One region of the Candidatus Clostridium radicumherbarum genome, then DNA from elsewhere that is predicted to be linked to it. Evidence: riboswitches for the same ligand, from Rfam matches in the RefSeq annotation. Region 1 holds a riboswitch; each other region holds the start of a gene.
What was found. A riboswitch is a leader RNA that binds a small molecule or an ion and turns the genes downstream of it on or off. The one in region 1 is predicted to bind S-adenosylmethionine.
Positions count from the first base shown of each region.

Region 2: linked by a shared signal. The riboswitch ahead of metK (methionine adenosyltransferase) and the one ahead of ACJDUH_RS17480 (methionine ABC transporter ATP-binding protein) in region 1 are both predicted to bind S-adenosylmethionine.
Region 3: linked by a shared signal. The riboswitch ahead of ACJDUH_RS06140 (pyridoxal phosphate-dependent aminotransferase) and the one ahead of ACJDUH_RS17480 (methionine ABC transporter ATP-binding protein) in region 1 are both predicted to bind S-adenosylmethionine.

Region 1 is NZ_JBJHZY010000004.1:312,402-320,638, reverse strand. Features, by position in the region: gene feoB (ferrous iron transport protein B) at 1-769, opposite strand, end outside; gene ACJDUH_RS17495 (FeoA family protein) at 783-1,010, opposite strand; gene pflB (formate C-acetyltransferase) at 1,398-3,620, shown strand; gene pflA (pyruvate formate-lyase-activating protein) at 3,660-4,382, shown strand; SAM riboswitch class I at 4,506-4,618, shown strand; gene ACJDUH_RS17480 (methionine ABC transporter ATP-binding protein) at 4,737-5,705, shown strand; gene ACJDUH_RS17475 (methionine ABC transporter permease) at 5,695-6,351, shown strand; gene ACJDUH_RS17470 (MetQ/NlpA family ABC transporter substrate-binding protein) at 6,381-7,196, shown strand; gene ACJDUH_RS17465 (HAD-IB family hydrolase) at 7,338-8,069, shown strand; gene ACJDUH_RS17460 (ribonuclease H-like domain-containing protein) at 8,085-8,237, shown strand, end outside.
Region 2 is NZ_JBJHZY010000001.1:779,443-787,679, forward strand. Features, by position in the region: gene ACJDUH_RS03705 (peptidoglycan DD-metalloendopeptidase family protein) at 1-91, shown strand, start outside; gene spoIIID (sporulation transcriptional regulator SpoIIID) at 346-600, shown strand; gene mreB (rod shape-determining protein) at 698-1,732, shown strand; gene yyaC (spore protease YyaC) at 1,835-2,383, opposite strand; SAM riboswitch class I at 2,579-2,680, shown strand; gene metK (methionine adenosyltransferase) at 2,762-3,937, shown strand; gene ACJDUH_RS03730 (hypothetical protein) at 4,112-4,375, shown strand; gene recD2 (SF1B family DNA helicase RecD2) at 4,570-6,792, shown strand; gene ACJDUH_RS03740 (hypothetical protein) at 6,838-7,866, shown strand; gene ACJDUH_RS03745 (ComF family protein) at 7,839-8,237, shown strand, end outside.
Region 3 is NZ_JBJHZY010000001.1:1,293,887-1,302,123, forward strand. Features, by position in the region: gene ACJDUH_RS06125 (HpcH/HpaI aldolase family protein) at 1-683, shown strand, start outside; gene ACJDUH_RS06130 (PTS sugar transporter subunit IIA) at 987-1,436, shown strand; gene ACJDUH_RS06135 (beta/alpha barrel domain-containing protein) at 1,489-2,124, shown strand; SAM riboswitch class I at 2,336-2,446, shown strand; gene ACJDUH_RS06140 (pyridoxal phosphate-dependent aminotransferase) at 2,606-3,778, shown strand; gene ACJDUH_RS06145 (MetQ/NlpA family ABC transporter substrate-binding protein) at 3,801-4,616, shown strand; gene larAH10 (NPN-dependent 2-hydroxyacid racemase, LarAH10 family) at 4,696-5,976, shown strand; gene ACJDUH_RS06155 (H-type small acid-soluble spore protein) at 6,084-6,260, shown strand; gene ACJDUH_RS06160 (Crp/Fnr family transcriptional regulator) at 6,283-6,999, opposite strand; gene ACJDUH_RS06165 (YjjI family glycine radical enzyme) at 7,154-8,237, shown strand, end outside.

The DNA.
Region 1 (8,237 bases):
CCTTTAAGAGAGTTTCCACTGCTGGAACAAAATAGTTATTTAATAAGGTTTGCAAAAAATCAGCTAGAGGCTTTCCAGCCCAAGTAAATGTAACTTGAAATATAAAAAATAAAATAATTGCTAAAATAGGATAAGCTAAATATTTATTTATTAATACTTTATCGATTTTTTCAGTTGTAGTAAGCTCTCCACTTTTCCTATATCTAATACAGTCCCTTAATACATTTTCTATATAAGTATAGGTTTCTTTTTCGTTTTGAAATTGATAATTATTATCAATAGGAAGACTTAAAAAATCAGAACTTTTTAGAAGTTCCTTCAACTTATTTATGCCTTTTCCTTTAGAAGCTATAATTGGTATAATTGTAACACCGAGTCCTTTTGCAAGTTTATCAAAATCAATATCAATTCCTTTAGCTTCAGCAGCATCAAGCATATTTAATACTAAAACAATAGGTATGTTAAATTCTTTAAGCTGCATTGTAAGATATAAGTTTCTATTTAAACTAGAGGCATCAACTATGTTTATGATTAAATCTACATTTCCATTTTGCAAAAATTCCTTAGAAACCTTTTCTTCATTTGAGTAGGTGTCCATTGCGTATATTCCGGGTAAGTCTACAATCTTAATGTCCTTCTCTAAATAACCCTCTTTCTTTTCTACTGTAACACCAGCCCAATTTCCTACATGTTGATTTGAACCAGTTAGAAAATTAAATAGAGTGGTTTTACCTACATTTGGGTTTCCGAGTAATGCAGCAATTTTCATAGGTCAGCCTCCTTTATTTTATGCTAGTTATTACAATGTTTCTTGCATCCTTTTTTCTAATAGCTAAGTCAAACCCTCTGAAATTTATTAATATGGGATCCCCTAGAGGAGCTGCAGCCTTTACTAATACTTCAGTCCCTTCAATTGCTCCTAATGCAAGTAATCTTTTTGCTAGTTTCTCGTCACCAATAATATTGCTTACATAAGCTTTCTCGCCAGGTCTTAAATCGTAAATGCTCATTATTACCACCTCATACTGAAAATCATTCTCAAATAAATAATAACATGCTGTATTATTACTGTCAATAGTTTTGTTCGATTAGTCAATTAAAAAGTATTGTTTTGCAGAAGTTGGATTTTTAAAACTATAAATAATATTATAATTGTTTAAAAATTTACAAGATTTAAACTAAACTGTGAATTTAATTTAATTTGGTATGTCATAAATAAAATTAATAAGTAATTATTATCAATTAGCATAGAAAAACGAAGAGAATGATACAGAAAATTAAACTGTTATAGTTTAAATAGAAAAAATGGCTTAAAAACAGATAAATTTACTATTGATACAGATAGAAATATACTATATAATAGTGAATGTAAAAAGAGAAAGTAAGGAGTGAAGTTTATGTTTAAACAATGGGAAGGTTTTATTGAAGGAAATTGGATGAATGAAATAGATGTCAGAAATTTCATTCAACAAAATTATACAGTTTATGATGGTGATAAAAATTTCTTGGCTGGAATTACAGATAAAACAAAGAAGATTTGGGATGAATGCAGCAAACTTATATTAGAAGAAACAAAAAAAGGAATCCTAGATGTTGATACTGAAAATGTATCAGGTATAGATGCCTTTGCACCAGGATATATTGATAGAGAAAATGAAGTTATAGTTGGACTGCAAACAGATGCTCCTTTAAAGAGAATTACAAATCCATGGGGCGGAATTAGAATGGCAGAACAATCCCTTGAATCCTATGGATACAAGATTAGTAATGAAATGCACGAAATATTTACAAAATATAGAAAGACTCATAATCAAGGAGTATTTGATGCTTATACAGAAGAAATAAGAGCTGCCAGATCAGCTGCTGTTCTTACTGGTCTTCCAGATGCTTATGGTAGAGGAAGAATAATAGGCGACTATAGAAGAATAGCTCTATATGGTATGGATTTCTTAATTGAAGAAAAGAAAAAAGATCTAAAGAATCTTAAAGGCGATATGCTTGATGAATTAGTAAGATTAAGAGAAGAACTTAATGAGCAAATAAGAGCCTTAGGAAAAATAAAGAACATGGCAGCTTCTTATGGAGTTGATATATCACAGCCAGCTACTAATGCAAAGGAAGCAGTACAAGCAGTATACTTTGGATATCTTGCAGCAATAAAAGAAAATAACGGTGCTGCAATGTCACTTGGAAGAACAAGTACATTCTTAGATATATACATTGATAGAGATTTACAAGCAGGTTTAATAACTGAAGCAGAAGCACAAGAAATTATTGATCAATTTATAATCAAATTAAGACTTGCTAGACATTTAAGAACACCAGAATACAACGATCTATTTGCTGGAGATCCTACTTGGGTTACTGAATCAATCGGTGGTGTTGGTGAAGATGGAAGACCATTAGTAACTAAGAACTCATACAGATATTTACACACACTAATCAACCTAGGAACAGCTCCTGAACCAAACATGACAGTACTTTGGTCACAAAACTTACCAGAGAACTTTAAGAAATTCTGTGCTGATATGTCTATATTAACTGACTCAATTCAATATGAAAATGATGACGTTATGAGACCTATCTATGGAGATGACTATGCAATTGCTTGCTGTGTATCTGCAATGAAAGTTGGAAAGCAGATGCAATTCTTCGGAGCGAGATGCAACCTAGCTAAATCATTACTTCTAGCAATCAATGGTGGAGTAGATGAAAAGAAAGGTATTGTTGTTGTTCCAGGAATTGAACCAATAACAGATGAAGTATTAGATTATGATAAGGTATTAGCTAACTACTTCAAAGTATTAGAATATGTAAGCAAAGTTTACGTTGATGCAATGAATATAATTCACTTCATGCATGATAAATATGCTTATGAAGCATCACAAATGGCATTACATGATACAAAGGTTGGAAGACTAATGGCATTTGGTATAGCAGGATTCTCAGTTGCAGCAGATTCCTTAAGTGCTATAAAATACGCAAAAGTTAAGCCTATTAGAGAAAATGGAATAACTGTTGACTTTGAAGTTGAAGGAGAATTCCCTAAATACGGAAATGACGATGACAGAGTTGATAGTATTGCTGTAGCATTAGCTGAAAGATTCTCAAATGAACTTAAGAAACACCCGCTTTATAGAGATGCTCAGCATACATTATCAGTTTTAACTATAACTTCAAACGTTGTTTACGGTAAGAAGACAGGTTCCACACCTGATGGAAGAAAAGCCGGAGAAGCATTTGCACCAGGAGCTAACCCAATGCATGGCAGAGATTTAGAAGGAGCTCTTGCATCACTTAATTCAGTAGCTAAGGTTCCATATTCATGCTGCCAGGACGGGGTATCCAATACCTTCTCTATACTTCCAGACGCATTAGGAAAGGATTCAGAATCCAGAATCAATAACCTAGTAGCAGTTATGGACGGATACTTTGGACAAAATGCTCACCACTTAAACGTAAATGTATTAAATAGAGAAACATTAATGGATGCAATGGAACACCCAGAAAAGTATCCAACATTAACAATAAGAGTTTCTGGATACGCAGTTAACTTTAATAGATTAACAAAAGCTCAGCAAAAGGAAGTTATAAGCAGAACATTCCATGAAAAAATGTAAGTAAATTATACTTTGTAAAAATTTGAAGGAGGGGATTCCATGATTAAAGGTAGAGTACACTCAATAGAAAGTATGGGTTTGGTGGATGGTCCTGGAGTTAGAACTGTAGTTTTTCTACAAGGCTGTAAGCTTAGATGCGCTTATTGCCATAATCCTGACACATGGGCAAGAGATGGTGGAACTGAAATGACACCAGAAGAACTAATGAAAAAGATACTTCGCTATAAGCCTTACTTTGAAAGATCTGGTGGTGGAGTTACCTTTTCAGGAGGAGATCCTCTTCTTCAGCCTGAATTTTTACTAGAAATGCTAAAGCTCTGCAAGGAAAATAATATTCATACCACCTTAGATACAGCTGGTTATGGCTTTGGAGAATATGAAGAAATATTGAAATACACTGATTTAGTTTTACTTGATATAAAGCATGTAGATGATATAGGCTATAAAAATCTTACTGGAAGAAGTAAGCAAGGACTTAATCAATTTCTTGCAGCTTTAGAAAAGACTGATGTTAAGATATGGATTAGACATGTAGTTGTGCCAGGCATTACTGATTCTGAGGAACATATGAAAAAATTGCAGGAAATCATTAAAGAAATTAATAATGTAGAAAAAGTAGAATTGCTGCCGTACCATACACTAGGTGTAACGAAGTATGAAAAGTTAGGCATCTCTTATAGACTCTCCGGTGTAGAAGCTATGGATAAAGATGATACAAAGCAATTTGAGGCAAAAATTAATAGAAATATAAAAACTGCATAAATTATTTTTAAAAGTTGCAAATGGCTATTGACTTTCAATTTTAAAGGTACTATAATATAAACAATAAATGAATGATTTGACATTGTAAAATGTTAAATTGCTAAAGTGGAAAAACTTAATATGGACTTATCTAGAGAGGTGGAGGGACTGGCCCTATGAAGCCCGGCAACCGGTATTATTTATAATACAATGGTGCCAATTCCTGCAGTATTCTTTTGAATACTGATAGATGAGCGAAACAGACAGGTTTATTAAAACCCGAGGTTTCCTCGGGTTTTATTTTTTTATATCAGTTTAGAATAATAATCAATAACTACTGAGATTATTTATTAATTATAGGGATAGGAGAGTCGTATGATAGAGATAAGTGAAGTTTCAAAGAGCTTTTCAAAGGTTAAAGTTCTTAATAACATTAGTTTAAAAATTGAAGAAGGTGATATATTCGGTATAGTTGGCCACAGTGGTGCAGGTAAATCAACACTACTAAGATGTTTAAATGGTCTAGAAAAATATGATTCTGGCAGCATTAACATAATGGATAAAGAAGTAGGAAAATTATCTGTTAAAAAGCTTAGAATATTTAGAAAAGAATTAGGAATGATTTTTCAAAACTTTAATCTTTTAAATAGAAGAAATGTTTATGAAAACATAGCACTACCACTTCAAATGTGGGGATACAAAAAAGAGGATATAAAAAAAAGAGTAAATGAATTATTGAAAATGGTGGGTATAGAAGAAAAAGCATTTAGCTATCCAAAGGAATTAAGTGGAGGTCAAAAGCAAAGGGTTGCTATTGCCAGGGCATTAGCACTGCAGCCTAAAATACTTTTATGCGATGAAGCTACTTCAGCGCTAGATCCAAGGACAACAAAATCCATTCTTGAGCTTTTAAGAGATATAAATAAAAAGCTTAATATAACAATAGTTATAGTTACTCATCAAATGGAAGTAATTAAAGAGGTATGTGAAAAGGTTGCACTTATGGAAGGAGGTGAAATAAAGGGAATAGGCGGTGTGGAGGAATTATTTTTAAGGCCAACTAAGGAACTAAAGGATTTAATGGGAGAAGAAGAAATACTTCCAGCAGAAGGTGTTAATATAAAAATTTTCTTTCCTAAAGATTTGAGTCAGCAAAGTATTATAACTTCTATGGCAAGAGAGCTAGATATTGATTTTTCAATTGTTTGGGGCAAATTAGAAAAATTTAGAGAGAACGTGCTGGGAAGCCTAGTAGTTAATGTACATGAGCAAGACAAAGAGAAGATTTTAAAATTTCTAGAAAAGAAAGGAATAAGCTGGGAGGTTGTTTACAATGAACATTAGTGATTTATTTTTACAAATACTGCTGCCTGGGGTATGGGACACTTTATATATGGTTATTTTATCAACTGTTTTTGCTGTTATTATTGGCTTCTTTCCCGCCATAATTATTGTCATAACTGATGAAAAAGGCTTAAGGCCTAACACCATAATCAATAAGGTATTAGATTTTATAATCAATCTATTACGATCTTTTCCTTTTATAATACTTATGATAGCTATTTTTCCTTTTACTAAGTTTGTAGTTGGTACCACTATTGGTAAAAATGCAGCCATTGTACCGCTTACTGTTGGAGCCGCTCCATTTGCAGCTAGAGTTATAGAATCGGCATTTAAGGAAGTGGATTCTGGAATAATAGAAGCAGCAAAAGCTTTTGGAGCAAGTACTTCACAAATAATTTTTAAGGTGATGCTGAAGGAGGCTCTACCTTCAATTGTGCTAGGTATAACTCTTACGGTAATAAGTGTTATAGGCTATTCAGCAATGGCAGGAACCATTGGAGCTGGAGGTCTTGGAGATATTGCTGTAAGGTATGGATATCAAAGGTTTAAAACAGACATAATGATTTACACTGTTATAATACTGATGATAATAGTTCAGTTATTGCAGAGCTTAGGAAATTATGCCTATAAAAAATTAAGTCATTAAAATTATTCATTAATAAGGGGGTTTTATATATGAAAAAGACAATAAGTTTAATATTAAGTGCAGTTTTATTAGTTGGATTAGCAGGATGTAATGCAAAAAAAGATGCAGCTGCAACTGCTCCAAAGGATGATAAAAAAGTAATAACAGTAGGGGCAACTCCTGTACCTCATGAAGAAATTCTTCAAGTTATAAAACCAATATTAGAAAAAAAGGGTTATACCTTGAATATAAAAGAGTTTACAGATTATGTTGAACCAAATATAGCTCTTAATGATGGAGAAATAGATGCAAACTTCTTTCAACATATTCCTTATTTAACAAAGATGAATGAAGATAAGAAACTTAATCTTGACTATACTGTAAAGGTCCATATTGAGCCTATGGGAGTTTATTCAAGGAAGGTTAAAAGCATAAAGGACTTAAAGGCAGGTGCTACAATTGCTGTTCCTAACGATCCTACAAATGAGGCTAGAGCTTTAAGGGTGTTAGAAAGTGCAGGCCTTTTTAAATTAAAGAGCGGCGACCTAGTTACTGCAATAGATATTACAGAGAATCCTAATAAGTATAAAATTAAAGAACTTGAAGCTGCTCAGCTGCCAAGAACTTTAGATGATGTAGATGCTGCAGTTATTAATACAAATTATGCATTAGAAGCAAAGCTGAATCCAACTAAGGATGCTTTAGTATTAGAAGATAAAAGTTCACCTTATGCAAATGTTTTAGCAGTGAGAAAGCAAGACAAAGATAAACCATACATCAAAGCACTTTCTGAGGCTTTAAATTCTCCTGAAGTTAAAAAATTTATTGAAGATAAATATAAAGGCAGCATAATTCCAGCTTTCTAATATAAATAATAGAGCTTAGGCACCTAAAATAAGCCAGATGACACTTCTGATTTATTTTAAGTGTCTATTCTTTTTATAAAAATATAGCATTATAATTGTAAATGTAATATTATAATAATAAAGGTTTAGGTGGAGGAAGGTATGGATAAAAATGTTGGAGCATTTTTTGATATTGACGGCACACTTTATAGAGAAGGACTTATAGCAGAAATCTTTAAGAAATTAGTTAAGTATGAAATAATTGGCCCAGAAAGATGGGTAAATGAGGTTAGACCAGAATATCAAAGATGGGATAAGAGACAGGGAAACTATGATAATTACCTTCTTAAAATGGCTGATATTTATATAGAAGCAATTAAAGGACTTCATAAGTCTCAGGTGGAATTTATAGCTAAAAAAGTTGTAAGCCAAAAGGGAGATAGAGTATATACTTTTACTAGAGACAGAATTAAATGGCATAAGCAGCAGGGACATATTTTAATCACAATCTCAGGAAGCCCAATAGAACTAGTGAAAGAAATGGCACTAAAGCACGGCTTTGATGACTTTAAGGGTGCAGTATATGAAATGGATAGTGAAGATAAATATACTGGTAGTGTAATTCCAATGTGGGATAGTAAAAGTAAAAAAGAGTCCATTAATTACTTTACAGAGAAATACAATTTAGATTTAAGTCAAAGTTTTGCTTATGGGGATACCTCAGGTGATTTTTCCATGTTTGAAATGGTAGCTTATCCTGTTTGTGTTAATCCAACTAGAGAGCTAATAAAGAAGGTTCAGGATTCAGAAGAAATTAGTAAAAAGGCATTAATTGCAGTAGAAAGAAAAGATGTAGTATACAGATTAACATCAGATATGATTCACATTTGTTAAGAAAGAGTGATATTAGTGATAACTAGAAAAAAAGTAATTGAAGCTTCTAAATTCAGTGATGAATTTTCTTTAGCATATGAAAACAATAAAGATATTTATAAAGATGCGTTATTTTTTGACTTAGAACATTATGTTTATAAGAAACCAATTTGTATAGGTGTTTTTGGC
Region 2 (8,237 bases), on a different contig from region 1:
TGAAAAGTATGGTAGTCACTTACACTTTGCAGTTATGCAGGGTAAGGAATATGTTGATCCAGCAAAATATATAAAATACGACACTAAATAATGGAAACATATAAACTTACTACATTGAGAGTAATACTTAAAATTATAGGATTTAGCATTACAGGTTGAGTCATATTTTTTAAGTTTACTTTTAGTTTAGTATTTGCAGAAAAAATTCTTATCTGCAAATAAAACAAAACTAATGATGTTTCATTAGCCATTTTGCGAAATTCATATCGGAAAATGGCTAATGAAAGTAATTTAAAGAATTATAAATGCATATTATTAATATAGAAGGGTTAAGGAGGTAGCACTTTGAAAGACTACATTGAGGAGAGAGTTCTTGAAGTCGCAAACTACATTATCGATTCAAAAGCTACAATAAGAAAAACAGCCAAGGTTTTTGGAGTTAGTAAAAGTACAATTCACAAAGATATGACTGAAAGATTACCTAAAATAAATCCTCAAATAGCGGATGAAGCTAAAAATATTTTAGATTACAATAAAGCTGAAAGACACATTAGAGGTGGAAAAGCTACTAAGTTAAAATATAAAGCTATTGAAGGTTAAAAACATTCCTATTATAATAAGAGTAAGAGATAATGTAATTCAAGTTTAGTACAACTTGTTTTTATAGTATTACAAAAGAGCAGGAGAGTTGATAGGAATGTGTTTTAGAATTGGTACGGATATGGGGATTGACTTAGGTACAGCTACAGTACTTGTTTATATTAAAGGAAAGGGTGTTATACTTAAAGAGCCTTCTGTAGTTGCAATTGATAAAAGTTATAATAAAGTTAAGGCTGTGGGTGAAGAAGCTAGACAAATGATTGGAAGAACTCCTGGTAATATAGTAGCAATTCGTCCATTAAGAGATGGAGTTATTTCAGATTACGATGTGACTGAGACAATGCTTAAACATTTTATTAGAAAGGCCTGTGGAAATAGAAGAATGTCTGCACCTAGAGTCATGGTATGCATTCCCTGCCAGGCAACTGAAGTTGAAAAAAGAGCAGTTAGAGATGCAGCTGTAAATGCTGGAGCAAAAAAAGTTTTTCTAATAGAAGAACCATTAGCAGCTGCTATAGGAGCTAATTTGGATATAACTGAAGCAAGCGGAAGTATGGTTATTGATATTGGCGGAGGCACAACAGATGTTGCAGTTATTTCTTTAGGCGGCATCGTAGTTAGATCTTCAATTAAAGTTGCAGGAGACAAGTTCGATGAAGCAATAGCAAGATATATTCGAAAAAAACATAAGCTCATGATTGGAGAACGAACAGCAGAAGACTTGAAAATAAATATTGGATCTGCATTTAAAAGAGAAAATGAAGTTACTATGGAAATAAGAGGAAGGGACCTAATTACTGGTCTTCCCAAGAATATAACTGTATCTTCAGAAGAAATGAGAGAAGCACTAAGTGATACAGTAAATAGTATAGCTGATTGTACTCATGCTGTACTTGAAAAAACTCCTCCTGAACTTGCTGCTGATATTGCAGACAAAGGCATAATAATGACTGGTGGAGGATCACTTCTAAATGGGCTAGATAAACTAATTGCTAGTGTAACTAATGTACCAGTATTTGTTGCCGAAGAACCTGTGTCTTGTGTGGCAATAGGGACTGGAAAAGCTCTAGAATATCTAGATAAAATTGATATTAGCTCAAATGGTTATGATGTTTCATTAATTGATAAATAAATTTACATTTCTTGAGTTTAACATAAATTAGCCGCGTAAAAGCATTCTGTTTGATAATAAACATGGATAATGCTTATACTGCGGCTTTTATTTTGGATTTTATTATTTGCCTGTAAAATTTATTCTGTTACCAGAATAGAGGTAATATGAATGAATAATAGCATGTGTTATTACCTTTGAAAGTTTCATTATTAAATCCAATCTTATATTTCTTGTAGTAAACAATTCATTGCTGTCACTAGAATCAACTATTCCTATAATAGAGGCTCTGCCAACCTCCGGCAGCGATTTGCCAACTCCCTTGCCAGGATGGATAGGATAATCCCTAACCTGGATCTCACCTATACTTTCAGTATCTCCCAAACATGCATCAATACCTATAATATTTCCTTTAGGATATATATTTTTTATTTCATTCAATTTTCTATCAATGTTTAAAGCATGAATTGGTTCTGAAATGGTACCAAATACCGGAAAGGGGAAAAAATTATCTTTTAATAAAGTACCCACTAATGGACCTAGACAATCTCCAATACATCTATCTGTTCCAATACAAACTATAATTGTATTTTCATCAATATAATCTTTTAGAAAGGTTGCAATTTCATAATATGCTAAAGGATTATCATAATGGGATCTAACTTTACTCAAAATATGCCCTCCTTGCAAAAAAATGTTTTTCTCAATTGTTACAGGCCTAAGATTAAAATTAAAAATGGAAATTATTCAATAATATATATGCTTGAAATCTATTAAATATAAGATGAAATATGTATAATTAATTTAAAATAATTTATTGACAGTTTTAATTTCCTATGTTATTCTAATTTAGAATTAAATTATAAGCTCTTATCAAGAGAGGTGGAGGGAAATGGCCCTATGAAACCCGGCAACCAAGTATTATACTAAGGTGCCAATTCCAGCAGAGTTTTATCTGCAAGATAAGTGATGTGTTAAACACGCCTCTTCTTGTAGAAGAGGCTTTATTTTGTTAAAACTTACTTGTAACATATAGGAAGGAGTTATAAAATGAGAAGATTATTTACTTCAGAATCAGTTACTGAAGGGCATCCAGATAAAGTTTGTGATCAAATTTCAGACGCAGTGTTAGACGCTATATTAGCCCAGGATCCAAATGCAAGGGTTGCCTGTGAAACAGCAGTTACTACAGGTATGGTATTAGTTATGGGAGAAATATCAACTAATTGTTATGTAGATATACCTAAGGTTGTAAGAAAAACCGTTGAGGAAATTGGATATACTAGAGCAAAGTTTGGATTTGATGCAGATACTTGCTCAGTCCTCACTTCAATTGATGAACAATCCACAGATATAGCTATGGGTGTCGATCAAGCTCTTGAGGCCAAAAATGGACAAATAGAGAATATTGGAGCAATAGGTGCTGGTGACCAAGGTATGATGTTTGGTTATGCTACTAACGAAACACCAGAATATATGCCGCTTGCAATAGCTATGGCTCATAGACTTGCTAGAAAGCTTTCAGAGGTTAGAAAGGATGGTACATTATCATACCTAAGACCAGACGGAAAAACTCAAGTTACTGTAGAATATGAAGATGACAAGCCAATTAGAATTGACACAATTGTAATATCTACACAACATAATCCAGAAGTAACTCGTGAGGAAATCGAAAGAGACTTAATTGAACATGTTATAAGAAAAGTTGTTCCAGAAGAACTCTTAGATGAAAACACAAAATATCTAGTAAATCCAACTGGCAGATTTGTTATTGGTGGACCAAATGGAGACTCAGGACTTACTGGCAGAAAAATTATAGTAGATACCTATGGTGGATATGGAAGACACGGTGGTGGAGCATTTTCAGGAAAAGACCCAACAAAAGTTGATAGATCTGCTGCCTATGCAGCTAGATGGGTTGCTAAAAATTTGGTGGCTGCCGGTGTTGCTGATAAATTAGAAATTGAGCTTGCATATGCTATAGGAGTAGCAAAACCGGTTTCAATTGAAGTTGATACCTTTGGTACAGGAAAAATAAAAGATGATATAATAATTGATATTATTAACAAGGTATTTGATTTAAGACCAGCAGCAATAATTAAGGCCTTAGATTTAAGAAGACCAATATATAAGCAAACAGCTTCATATGGCCATTTTGGAAGAACTGATATTGATCTTCCATGGGAGAAAAATAATAAAGTAGAAGAAATAAAAAAATATTTATAGTTAATTTATAAGACTACTGACTAAGTCAGTGGTCTTATGTTCTGTTTAAGACTTTTTGTTTAAAAGAGGATGTAATTACAAATAACTATAATAAATGAATAATATGTATTTTAATTGTAAAAACTATAATTAGCAAAAGTTTAAATTACACTATGTACTGAAAAGAGGAATATTATGAAAAGTGAATGGAGAGAAAGAGTTATCAAAATTTTAAAAGGAATAAGAGTTTTATTTAATAGAGTATTAGTATTGCTAGCTGTTATAGCTATAGGAACTGCTATGCTTTCAGCTTATTCGTTTATTCATTTCATTAATAAAATGGCTTATATTTATAGGGGCAATCCTAATACTATTTTAATAGGACTTGTAATTCTGATTATTATTCCATTAATATCATTTTTGCTGGAAAAAAGCTTATCATCAAGATTAAATAACTAATAAAAAATCTCTGGCTATCTTAAGCCGGAGTTTTTTTATTGCTGCTGAATTGAATATTAAAGATTACATTAATTATTATTGGACAATAATATAGACAGCAGAATTATTAAGTTAAATAAAGTTGTTTAAAGTTATTCAATAATGTATCCTATAATTACAGGTTATATATTTTTATTAAGTTTAGGAGAGATTTTATGCCAGAAATTCAAGGCGTAGTTGAGGATATAATATTTAAAAATGAAGAGAATGGCTATGTAGTTGCTATTATTAAAGATGCAGACAAAAAGAATACAATTGTAGGTTATATCCCTTATTTAACTGAAGGACAGAGCTTAAAACTGCAAGGCATATGGGTTAAACATCCTCAGTTTGGTGATCAATTTAAGGTGGAAGGCTATGAGGAATTATTGCCTAGTTCTATAATTGGCATTGAAAGATATTTATCTTCTGGAGTTATTTCTGGTATTGGGCCAGTTACAGCTAGAAAAATAATTGAGAAATTCGGAGATAAAAGCCTTGAACTAATGGATAAAGATATAGATTGTCTTAAAGAAATAGAAGGGATTGGAGAAAAAAAACTTGAAATTATTAAAGAGTCCTATTTAAGACAAAGAGAAGTTAAAAATATAATGGTTTTCCTGCAAACCTATGGTGTAACTACAAGTCAATGTGTTAAAATTTACAAGAAATTTGGTGATGACTCCATAAATGTAGTTAAACAAAATCCATATATTTTAACTGAAGAAATTAATGGAATAGGCTTTAAAACCGCAGATAAAATTGCAAGAAGCTTAGGGGTAGAACTGAACTCTCCATATAGGATAAGCAGTGGCATTAACTACATTATTAATGAGTTTTGCAGCCTTGGAAATACTTATATGCCATTACATCTTCTTTTAAAGGAAGGAAAGAATATACTTACAATAAAAGAAGAGGACATAGAATTAGTACTATATGATAATACTGTTGAAGGAAAGATAAAGGTTGAGGTTATTGAGGATAAAAAGTGTGTATTTTTGATTCCCTTTTATTATTCGGAACTTGGAGTAACAAAAAAAATACTAACTCTTGCCTTAGACACTTATGAACCTATTAATACGGATGTAGAATTTGAAATAAAGCAATTTGAAAAGGAACGTAATATTAATTTTGAAGCTTCTCAAATCGAGGCTATAAAAGGTGCAATAGAAAATGGTATAGAAGTTATTACCGGAGGCCCTGGCACAGGTAAAACAACAATTATCAACTGCATAATCGATATTTTTGAGAAGGCTAATATGAAGGTGTTTATGGCTGCCCCAACAGGCAGAGCAGCAAAAAGAATGTCTGAAGCTACAGGAAGAGAAGCAAAAACTATTCACAGACTTCTAGAGATTGGCTTTAATGAAGAGGACACTATGGAATTTGTCAAAGATGAAGCTTCAAGTTTAGAGTGTGATGTTGTAATTATAGATGAAGCCTCAATGATTGATATTATGCTGATGAATAGCTTGCTTAAGGCAATTGCCCCAGGTACAAGGCTAATCATTGTTGGTGATGTTGACCAACTTCCTTCTGTAGGACCTGGTAATGTTCTTAGAGATATTATTGAAAGCAATTGCTTAAAAGTAGTAAGGTTAAAACAAATTTTTAGACAGGCTAAGGAAAGTATGATTATTGTAAATGCACATAAGATTAATAATGGTGAAATGCCCCTTCTTAATGAGAAAAATAAGGATTTTTATTTTATTAGCGGGGAAGATCAAAATAATATTTTAAATACAATAGTTGGACTTATAGATAAAAGATTACCTAAATTTAACTCCAGATGGAATAAACTACAGCACATACAAATTCTATCCCCTATGAGAAAAGGAGTTCTAGGTGTTCAAAACCTAAATAAAGTGCTTCAAAATACCTTAAATCCAAGACACATAAGTAAAGATGAAAAGGAGTTTAGGGAGCTTATTTTTAGAACTGGCGATAAAGTAATGCAAATAAAAAATAATTACACTCTCAAATGGACGAGAGTAGCAGGATTAGGAGAAGATGAAGGCTTAGGAGTGTTTAATGGAGATGTGGGGTATATTGAGAATATAGATATTGAAAATGATTTAATTACAGTAATTTTTGATGATGAAAGAAAAGTAATATATGAAAGTATGTTCTTAGATGAATTAGATTTAGCTTATGCTATAACTATACATAAAAGTCAAGGTAGTGAATTCCCGGTAATTATAATACCAAGTTTCATGGGACCGCCGCTTTTAATGAATAAAAATCTATTATATACAGGAATTACAAGAGCTAAACAATTAGTGGTTTTAGTTGGTTCTATTAAAGCAGTTCATTTTATGATTAATAATAATAGAAGCTTTGAAAGATATTCGGCACTTAAATGGAGAATTGCTGATATAATAGAAAGTGATATTCTATAGTTTCTAAAATATATTATATTAATGATTTAATAGAGGTAAAATGATATGTTAACTTTTAAAACCTCCAGTTTCGCTAATTTTTATAATAGAATCGGTGAGAGTATTTTAAACTTTAGTTACAGTAAAGAGAAGGCATTAAATGTGATTGCACCTCCATTTAGCTCTCCTAGTATATTTATAAAAATTATTTTAAAATTCGTTGAAGCTAAAAAAAGTATCTTATATATTACAGGAGAAGTAGAGGAAAACGTTCAGCTTTTAAACATTTTAAAGAAACAAACAGATTTCAGAGCTTATAGCTACATAAGAAATAATTTATATAAAACCAATGCCCTTTTAACGGTCACTAACTATACAAACGCAGCTTTTATAGAAGAGAAATACGATTTAGTAATCTATGATGATATTAATAGCTTCCCTAAGTACAATACCTTTGAAATTATTGATGTTATTATGAAATGTGTAAAAGAATCAGGAAAAGTAATTTCCTTTTCCATAGAAGGTATATTTAGGGCACAAAGGGATATACTTATTCCTACTAGAAGTAATAAAAAACCCTTATCGGAACCCCGTTATGTTATTACAAGAATAGATTTAAATAAAGAAATGCCTTTCATAATTTATGATTACCTTAATTTTTCTGTTGAAAATGATAGGAAGGTTGTAATTTATATTCCTAATAATACTGAAAAGGTTCATAATGTGTTTTCTTATTTATGCAACTTTAGAAGCATTTTAAGTAAAAATATTATGTATTTTATAAATGGAGAAAGTGACGAAAAAATACTCTATAATTTTTCTAGAATTAAAAAAGCTATTCTTGTTACAGATGATTATAAGGATAGAAGCATTTGCTTAGACGATGCAGATGTTATAGTTTATTTTTCTGATGACATATTTTTTGATTATAAGAAGTTAACTTTTTTATGTGGAAAGGTAGGAAGAAGTGAAAAGCTTCGGGCTTCAGAAGTTATATTTTTGGCTAACGATGAAACTTATGACATGGATAAGGCGAAAAATATTATTCGATACTTCAACAAGGAATCATGGGAATTGGGATTGTTAAATATTTAATAGAAAGTGTTTTAAATGTTATTTACTGCTCAAATGAGACCTGTTTAATCTGCAATGATTACATCGATTCTGATGGACCATTATGCAAAAACTGCAGTGGAAAAATTGAGTATTGCAGCGATTCATTTAAATTAGAAAATAAAATTGAGTGCTATAGTGCTGCATATTATGCTTCCTGCATTAAAGAAATGATAAGAAGGCTAAAATATAAAAGTGATTTTGCTGCAGGTGAATTTCTTGGAGAAATGCTGCTTAATTCTGTTAAAAAGAATAATATAGAATTTGACTTGATCACCTTTGTGCCTCTTAGTAAAAAGACCTATAAAAAAAGAGGTTTTAATCAAAGTGAATTTTTAGCAAGATATATAAGT
Region 3 (8,237 bases), on a different contig from region 1:
CAATATTAGCTAAAAACGCTGGATTTGATTTCTTATTCTATGATTGTGAACATGGTATGTTTACTTATGAGACACTTCACAACTTAATATTAATGGGTAATGCAGTTGGCATTCCATCATTTGTAAGAGTACCTCAGTTAGCAAGAGGAGATGTATCAAGGTCTTTAGACTGTGGAGCTACTGGAGTTATGGTTCCAATGATTGAAAATAGAGAGCAGGCTAAATTACTGGTAGAGTGGTCTAAATATCCACCTATAGGTCATAGGAGTTATTCTGGAGGTGCTAATACAAACTACAAGTCCTCTGGAAATCACAGAAACAATATGATTGAACTAAATGAATCAGTAATATCAATAGTGCAAATCGAAACAGTTCAAGGCGTTATGAATATTGAAGAAATATTATCTGTGGAAGGTATAGATGCTGTTATAGTTGGACCGGCTGATTTGGCTATTTCTTTAGGTATTCCAGGAGACTATTTTAATAAAATAGAAATTGAAGCAATTGATAAAGTAGCTTCAGCCTGCAAAAAATATAATAAAGGCTTTGGAATAATAGGAAAATTAGAATTGATAAAAAAATATAAAGATGATATAAATTTTTTAATTACAAAAATTGATGTAGATATAATTAGAGATGGATTCACTCAATCAGTAAAAGATTTTAATTGCTTATATATCTAATATATCTTGTAAATCTGAAAGCAAAAACAATATGATATAACTTTGAAATTATATTTGAGTTTAATCATAGATTTTTAGAACATTTAATGTTATTTTCTATTACAAAACTTGGACTAAAAATAGATTGAAAATAACTTTGACAGAATTTAAAATATCAAGTGTAATTATATTAATAATGATATTCATAGAGTTCATATATTATATGAATATTCATGAAAAATATAGGGATGTGTCTTTGTAGAATGTTTCATGATAAATAATTTAATTTATAATTACAAAAAGCTTTTAAGAGGTGAGAATTCAATGCTAAGTAAAATTATTAATGAAAACCTTATTCGCCTTAATATATCTGCGAATGATTGGGAGGATGCCGTTAGAAAAGCAGCATCAGCATTATTAGAGAACAATAAAATATCAGCATCATATATTGATGAAATGATAAATACTGCAAAAGAAGTTGGGCCATATATTGTAATAACAAAGCATGTTGCCCTTCCACATGCAAGACCAGAGGCAGGTGCAAAAGAAATTGCAATAGGTATTGCAACTTTAGAGCATCCAATAGAATTTGGTAATGTGGATAATGACCCAGTTAAATATATATTTAGTCTAAGTGCAGTAGATCAAAATACCCATCTACAGGCTATGTCAGAATTAGCAATGCTGCTTGAAAAAGACGAGTTCTATAAGGTTTTAGATAAAGCAGAAAATGCAGAAGAAATTATGAATTATATAAGAACCTACGAATCGTAGAAAAAATAGTAGAAACTTAAGAGAGATTTTCTTACTAGAAATGGAGGGGAATATGTTTAAAGCTGATATAATTAATAAAATAGAGGCAACAGGTGCAATGGCTATTGTAAGAACTGAATCCATAGAAAGAGCCATAGAAATAGCAGAAGGATGCTTAAAAGGCGGAGTAGATGTACTTGAAATAAGTTATACCTTACCTAATGCTGGAGATGTAATTAAGGCTCTTAATGATAAATTTGATGATAATTTATTAGTAGGAGCAGGCACAATCTTAGATGGAGAGACAGCAAGACTTGCTATCTTATCTGGGGCTAAATTCATTATTGCTCCAAATTTTAGCAGGGAAGTTGCGAAAGTATGCAATCGCTATCAAATACCTTATGCTCCTGGGTGTACTACTGTAACTGAAATGGTAGAAGCCTTAGAAGTTGGAGCATCATATATAAAAGCATTTCCTATTTCTAACTTTTATGGGCCTTCACTAGTATCGGTACTCAAAACGCCCATTCCTAATTTACCGATTTTGGCATCAGGAGGAGCTAATTTAGACAATTTAGAACTGTGGCTTAAAAACGGTGTAGATGCAGTAGGCTTTGGTGGTCTTCTGACAAAAGGAAGTAAACATGAAATTGCTGAAAATGCTAGAAAAATAAGAGAGATTATAGTTAATACAAGAAAATATAGGTAGCAGAACATAATATTTAGAATTAAGATTACAATGAAGTGATTTCTAAATAAAGAATAAAATAAGGTATAAAGCAATCAAATTTTTTTGGTTGCTTTTTTTTATTGTGAACTAAAAAATTTATTTTAATGTAACCGTTTTAATAGGCTTTAGTGATATTGACAAGCAAAAAACCATAATTTATAATAAAAAGCAATAAAAAATTTAATAAAAATCCTTATCTAGAGAAAACCGAGGGACTGGCCCGATGAAGTTTCAGCAACCAGCATGTTTCATTTGCATGCAAGGTGCTAATTCCTGCAGATATTTATCTGAAAGATGAGGGAAGGTAGAATATTTATCCCTTCCATGGGCTTTTTTTATACTTAGAATCCTCATCTTTTTATAGATGAGGATTTTTTTGTATATGTTTTAATATCGCTTTTTATATTAGCGTGTTATAAAACATAATTTTTTATTAATAGTTATGAAAGGGTGGTTTGGCATGCCAGAAATTAGCAGCAGACTTAACGGATTTACTGAATCTGTTATAAGAAGAATGACAAGAATTGCAAATCAATATGGAGCCACTAATTTATCTCAAGGCTTTCCTGATTTTGATCCTCCAGTTGAGCTTCTTGAAGCTCTAAAAAAGGTGGCAGATGAAGGACCCCATCAATACGAAATTACCTGGGGTTCACAAAAACTTAGAGAGGCTATTGCAAAAAAACAACAAAAGTTTATGGGTATTCCCATAGATCCAAACAGTGAAATTGTAGTTACTTGTGGGAGTACAGAGGCTATGATGGTAGCAATGATGAGCGTTTGCGATCCTGGAGACAGAGTAATCGTATTTTCACCTTTTTATGAAAACTATGTTGCAGATACAGTACTTTGCGGAGCAGATCCTATTTATGTTCCTCTGTATCCGCCGGAATTTATGTTTGACAAAGAAGAACTTAGAGCAGCTTTTAAGCAGGGAGCAAAAGCACTTATACTTTGCAATCCTTCAAACCCCACTGGAAAGGTATTTACTGAGGAAGAGCTTAAGTATATTGCAGACCTTACAGAAGAATTTGACACATTTGTTATAACTGATGAAGTTTATGAGCATATTGTCATGAAGCCGTATAAACACAAGTATTTTGCAGCACTTCCTGGAATGTTCGAGAGGACATTATCCTGCAGCTCTTTTTCTAAAACCTACTCTATAACCGGCTGGAGAATAGGTTATGTAATTGCTCCAAGTAATGTAATAGAAAATGCTAAAAAGGTGCATGACTTCTTAACTGTAGGAGCTGCAGCACCACTTCAGGCTGCTGTGCTTGCAGGTTTAAATTTGCCAAATGAATATTATGAAAAATTACAAGAACGTTATACAGAAAAAAGAAATATCTTTTTGAAAGGGCTTGATGAGGCAGGTTTAAAATATACAGTACCGGAAGGTGCTTATTATGTTATGGTGGATATCTCTGAATTTACTAGTGGAAGTGATACTGAATTTTGTGAATGGCTTGCAAAAGAAGTTGGGGTGGCAGCAGTTCCGGGTTCAAGTTTCTTTAGAGAGAATGTAAATAATCTAATAAGATTTCACTTTGCTAAAAAAACAGAAACTTTGTTAGAAGCGACAAAGAGACTTAAGACATTAAGAGAGAAGGCTATAAAAAGAAATATTTAATAAATAAAAGGGGGACTTTTTAATGAAAAAGACTATAGCAATTATATTATCAACAATAATAGGAGCATCAATTCTTTCGGGCTGCAGCACAAAGCCTGCTTCGACAGCAGCAAGCTCTGATGAGCCCTTAAAGGTAGGAGTGACAGCCGGGCCACACGAACAAGTAGCTGAAAAGGTAAAAGAAGTTGCAGAAAAAAATGGATTAAAAATAAAAATTGTTACTTTTAATGATTATGTGCAGCCTAATAAACAGCTTTTCGAAAAACAAATAGATGTAAATATATATCAGCATGAGCCATACTTAAAGAAATTTAATGAGGATCAAAACATGAATCTTGTTAAGGTTGCGAATGCAGTTAATTTCCCAATGGGAGTATATTCTCAAAAAATTAAAAATTTAGATGAGCTTAAGGATGGAGATAAGGTTTCATTGCCAAACGATCCTACCAATGAGGCAAGAGCCTTGATTCTTTTAGAAGCTGCTAAAGTAATTAAGCTTAAATCAGGTGTTGGCGTAAATGCTACTATAAGGGATGTCGCTGAAAATCCAAAGAATTTAAAATTCATAGAACTGGAAGCAGCCATGGTTCCTCGTTCTCTAACTGAAGTAGCTGCTGCAGCAATTAATACTAATTTTGCAATGGAAGCAAAGCTAGATCCAGTGAAGGATGCAATATTTATTGAACCTAAAGATTCTCCTTGGGTAAATATAATTGTTGCAAGACCTGATAATCAAAATGATCCAAGGATTAAAAAGCTAGTTGAGGCTTATCATTCTGATGAGGTTAAAAAATATATTGAAGATACCTTCAAGGGATCAGTTATTCCTGGGTTTTAAATATGCTTATAAAGAAAATCCCTCACGGGATTTTCTTTATAAATTGCCTATAATTAATATATCTAGTGGAGGTTAAGCTATGTCTACTTATAAGTTTAAATATGGAAAAATAAAGTTTGAAGTTGATATTAATGATAAGGATATAATAAATACATTACTTCCTAAGGAAAAAGAGATTTTGTCTGATATACCAAAGGAAGTTGAAAGAGCTTTAGAAAACCCCATAGGAACTCTGCCTTTAAAAGAAATTGTTAAAGCTAGGGAAAAGGTTATTATTATTGTAAGTGATGTAACAAGACTATGGATAAAAACAGATAAATTTTTGGTTTATATAATTGATTACTTAAATAAATTTGGGGCTCATGATAATGATATTTCAGTTTTAATAGCTTTAGGTACACATAGAGCTTCTTCAGAGGAAGAGAAAAGGCTTATAGTAGGGGAAGAAGTATATAAGAGGGTTAAAATCTATGATCATAACTGTTATGATAAAAATGTTTTATCTTATATTTGTGAATCAAAGGCTAAAACCCCAATTTACATCAATAAAAGAGTTATAGAAGCGGATAGAGTTATTTTAACCGGCGGTATAGTGTTCCATCTATTTGCAGGCTTTGGGGGAGGAGCTAAGAGTATGGTTCCGGGAGTAGCTGGGCTTAATACAATTCAACATAATCATAGACTTACTTTTCATGAAGGAGAAGGCACAGGACTTAATCATAATGCCTGCTCTAATAAAATTCACGGAAACCCTATGAGAGAAGATATTAATGAGATATGCAGAAAAATAAATCCTGACTTTTTATTTAATGCTGCATTAGACGCAGAAGGTAATTTTATAGAATTTGTGGCTGGGGATTTTGAAAAGGCATGGGAAAAGGGCTGTAATTCCATAAGAGAAATGTATGGAATACACATAGAAGAGAAAGCTGATATTATCATAGCCTCAGCTGGTGGATATCCAAAGGACATTAATTTGTACCAAACAGTTAAAACTATGGATAATTGCATCTATGGTGGAGAAGAGAACAGTGTAGTCATTCTTATTTCAGAATGCTCAGAAGGGCTTGGAGCAGAAGAGTTTTTGCAATGGTTTCAATATAAAACCTTAGAAGACATGGAAAGAGGCTTAAAAAAGAACTTTACCGTTCCTGGTTATGCTGCTTATAAAACTTTTTACTTAGGAAAATACAGAAAGGTAATTTTAATATCTACTCTTATGGACAAGGTAGTAAAGGAGATTGGCTTTATTCCTTCTCATTCCTTAAAAGAAGCCTTGGATTTAGCCTATAAGCTATCTAAGCCAAACCCTAAAATTTCTCTTATGCCTATTGGAGGAAATACTCTTCCTATAGTTTAATCCATAATTAGCTTAAAAGCTTTTGATTGTCATCTAATGTAAGCTTAAGTGCAATAGTATAAAATATTAATTATGTCTAATGATATAATTAATAGGAGATGATGAGTTTGAATAAACAAAGAGTAAAAGAAATATTAGAATCTAATGGCGTTATAAATGTTACATATAAAAATAATCCTGTATGGCTTGAAAGTATTGGTGCAGATAAAGATGGAGTTATCCAAGTAAGAGATTTAAAGACAGATAAAATTATGACGGTAAATATTAGTGACTTAGATGGATAATTATTATTAAAAATTTGCCTGATTACAAATTATTAATTGAATTAAATAGTTGTTCAAGTTTATCAAAATTGTCTTTGCATATAATAATTTCTTGACCCTCTCTATAAATAATACCTTCATCTGTTAATTTATTTAAATATCTATAAAGTGTTCTTTTATTTATTTGAAGGGAATCGGCAATAAAAGCTTTATTATCATTTATTCTATTAGGCAGACTTTTGCCTAATACCTTGTTATATAAGTAAATAATTAAATTTTCATAGGGTGATACTGATGCCTTATATTCTGAGACCATCATTGAGTGGGTAGAAAAGTAAGCTAAGTATTTTATTATAATGGATGAAATTTGAATATCATTATAAACTGCTTCTAAAAATTTATCTTTATTTATTTTAACTAGTAAAGCCTTAGACAGGGTTATTACTGTACCTTTATAATAATTTTCACTATTTATGGATTCAATTAATCCAAATATCTGTGCAGCTTTAAGAGTGTCAGCTATAATACGCCTGCCATCAAGAGTATAGTTTTCTACGTAAGTAGTGCCATTTACTAGAATATATATAAATTCTAATTTTTTATTGCTCTCAATAAATATAGTATTTTCTTTTAAACTCAACATTTGAATGCTATCAGATGCAAAATCCTTAAAAAAAGCTCTTGTATTATATAAGGGCTTTTCTTCCTGAGAGAAAGAAAACTTAAGTATTTCTTCTAAAGAATTATAAAAATTATTCATAGCGGCTCCTTTTTAATAAAATGTGACAATTGTCATTTATTTTATCATAGCATTATTGATAAAATATAATCAATAGAAAATGTTATCATGGAATAAATCTTTGGGTACATAACAATTAAAAATTGCTATGTACGAATTAGGAAGGGGAGTTATTGTGAAGATTTATAAAAGTATTGAAGAAACAAAAGAAGATGTATTAAATACAATTAAGAACTCAGCTCTTACTTATGAGCAGCAGGCCTATGGACTTGCTAAACTGGCAGAAAATCAGCTGCCTTATCCAGCTGGGGCTGATGAAAAATTCTTTGAACTTGTTAATAAAGGAATTATCTGTGACCTTGATGAAGGTCATGCACCTTATGCTCCAAGATATATTTTACCTGATTATGAAAAGTTACTTAAGGAAGGCTGTGAATTTCTAAGATTAAAACCGGCTAAAACCTTAACAGATGCAATTAATATGCTTTTGGTATTTTATCATCATGTACCATCTGTAACAAGATTTCCTGTTTATCTTGGAAGCATTGATAAGCTATTAAATCCATTTATTACTGATGAGGAACAGGCAAGGGACCAAATAAAATGGTTCTTAATTCATTTAGACAGAACAATTAATGACAGCTTTTCACATGCAAATATCGGACCTGAAGAGACCTTAGCTGGTAATATTATTATTGATTTAGAAAAAGAACTTCAAGATGTAACCCCCAATTTGACTATCCTTTATGATAAGGAAAAAACAAGCAATGAATTTGCTTTAAAGTGTGTAAGTACCTCCTTAGTTTGTGCAAATCCGGCCTTTGCAAATGACAAGATGTTTAGAGAAGATTTTCATGGAGATTATGGAATAGCAAGCTGCTATAATGGACTTCCAATAGCTGGTGGAGCCTTTACACTTTCAAGACTAAGATTAAATAAGATAGCTATAAATTCAGAATCAGTGGAGGATTTTTTCAAAGTTAAGCTCAATGAGGCTATTGATTCTATGACTAAATTTATGGAGAGTAAAATTAGATTTATCGTTGAAGAAACTCCATTTTTCAAATCTAATTTTTTAGTTACAGAAGGTTTTGTAAAGCTTGATAGATTTGTTGGTTTATTTGGAATGGTAGGAATGCATGAATGTGTAAATAAGCTAATGGAATTAGATAACAAGAATTTATATTATGGTAAAGATAGGGAAGCAAACGAGCTGGGAGTTAAAATTATGGATACCATAAAGGAAAGAGTGGCAAATT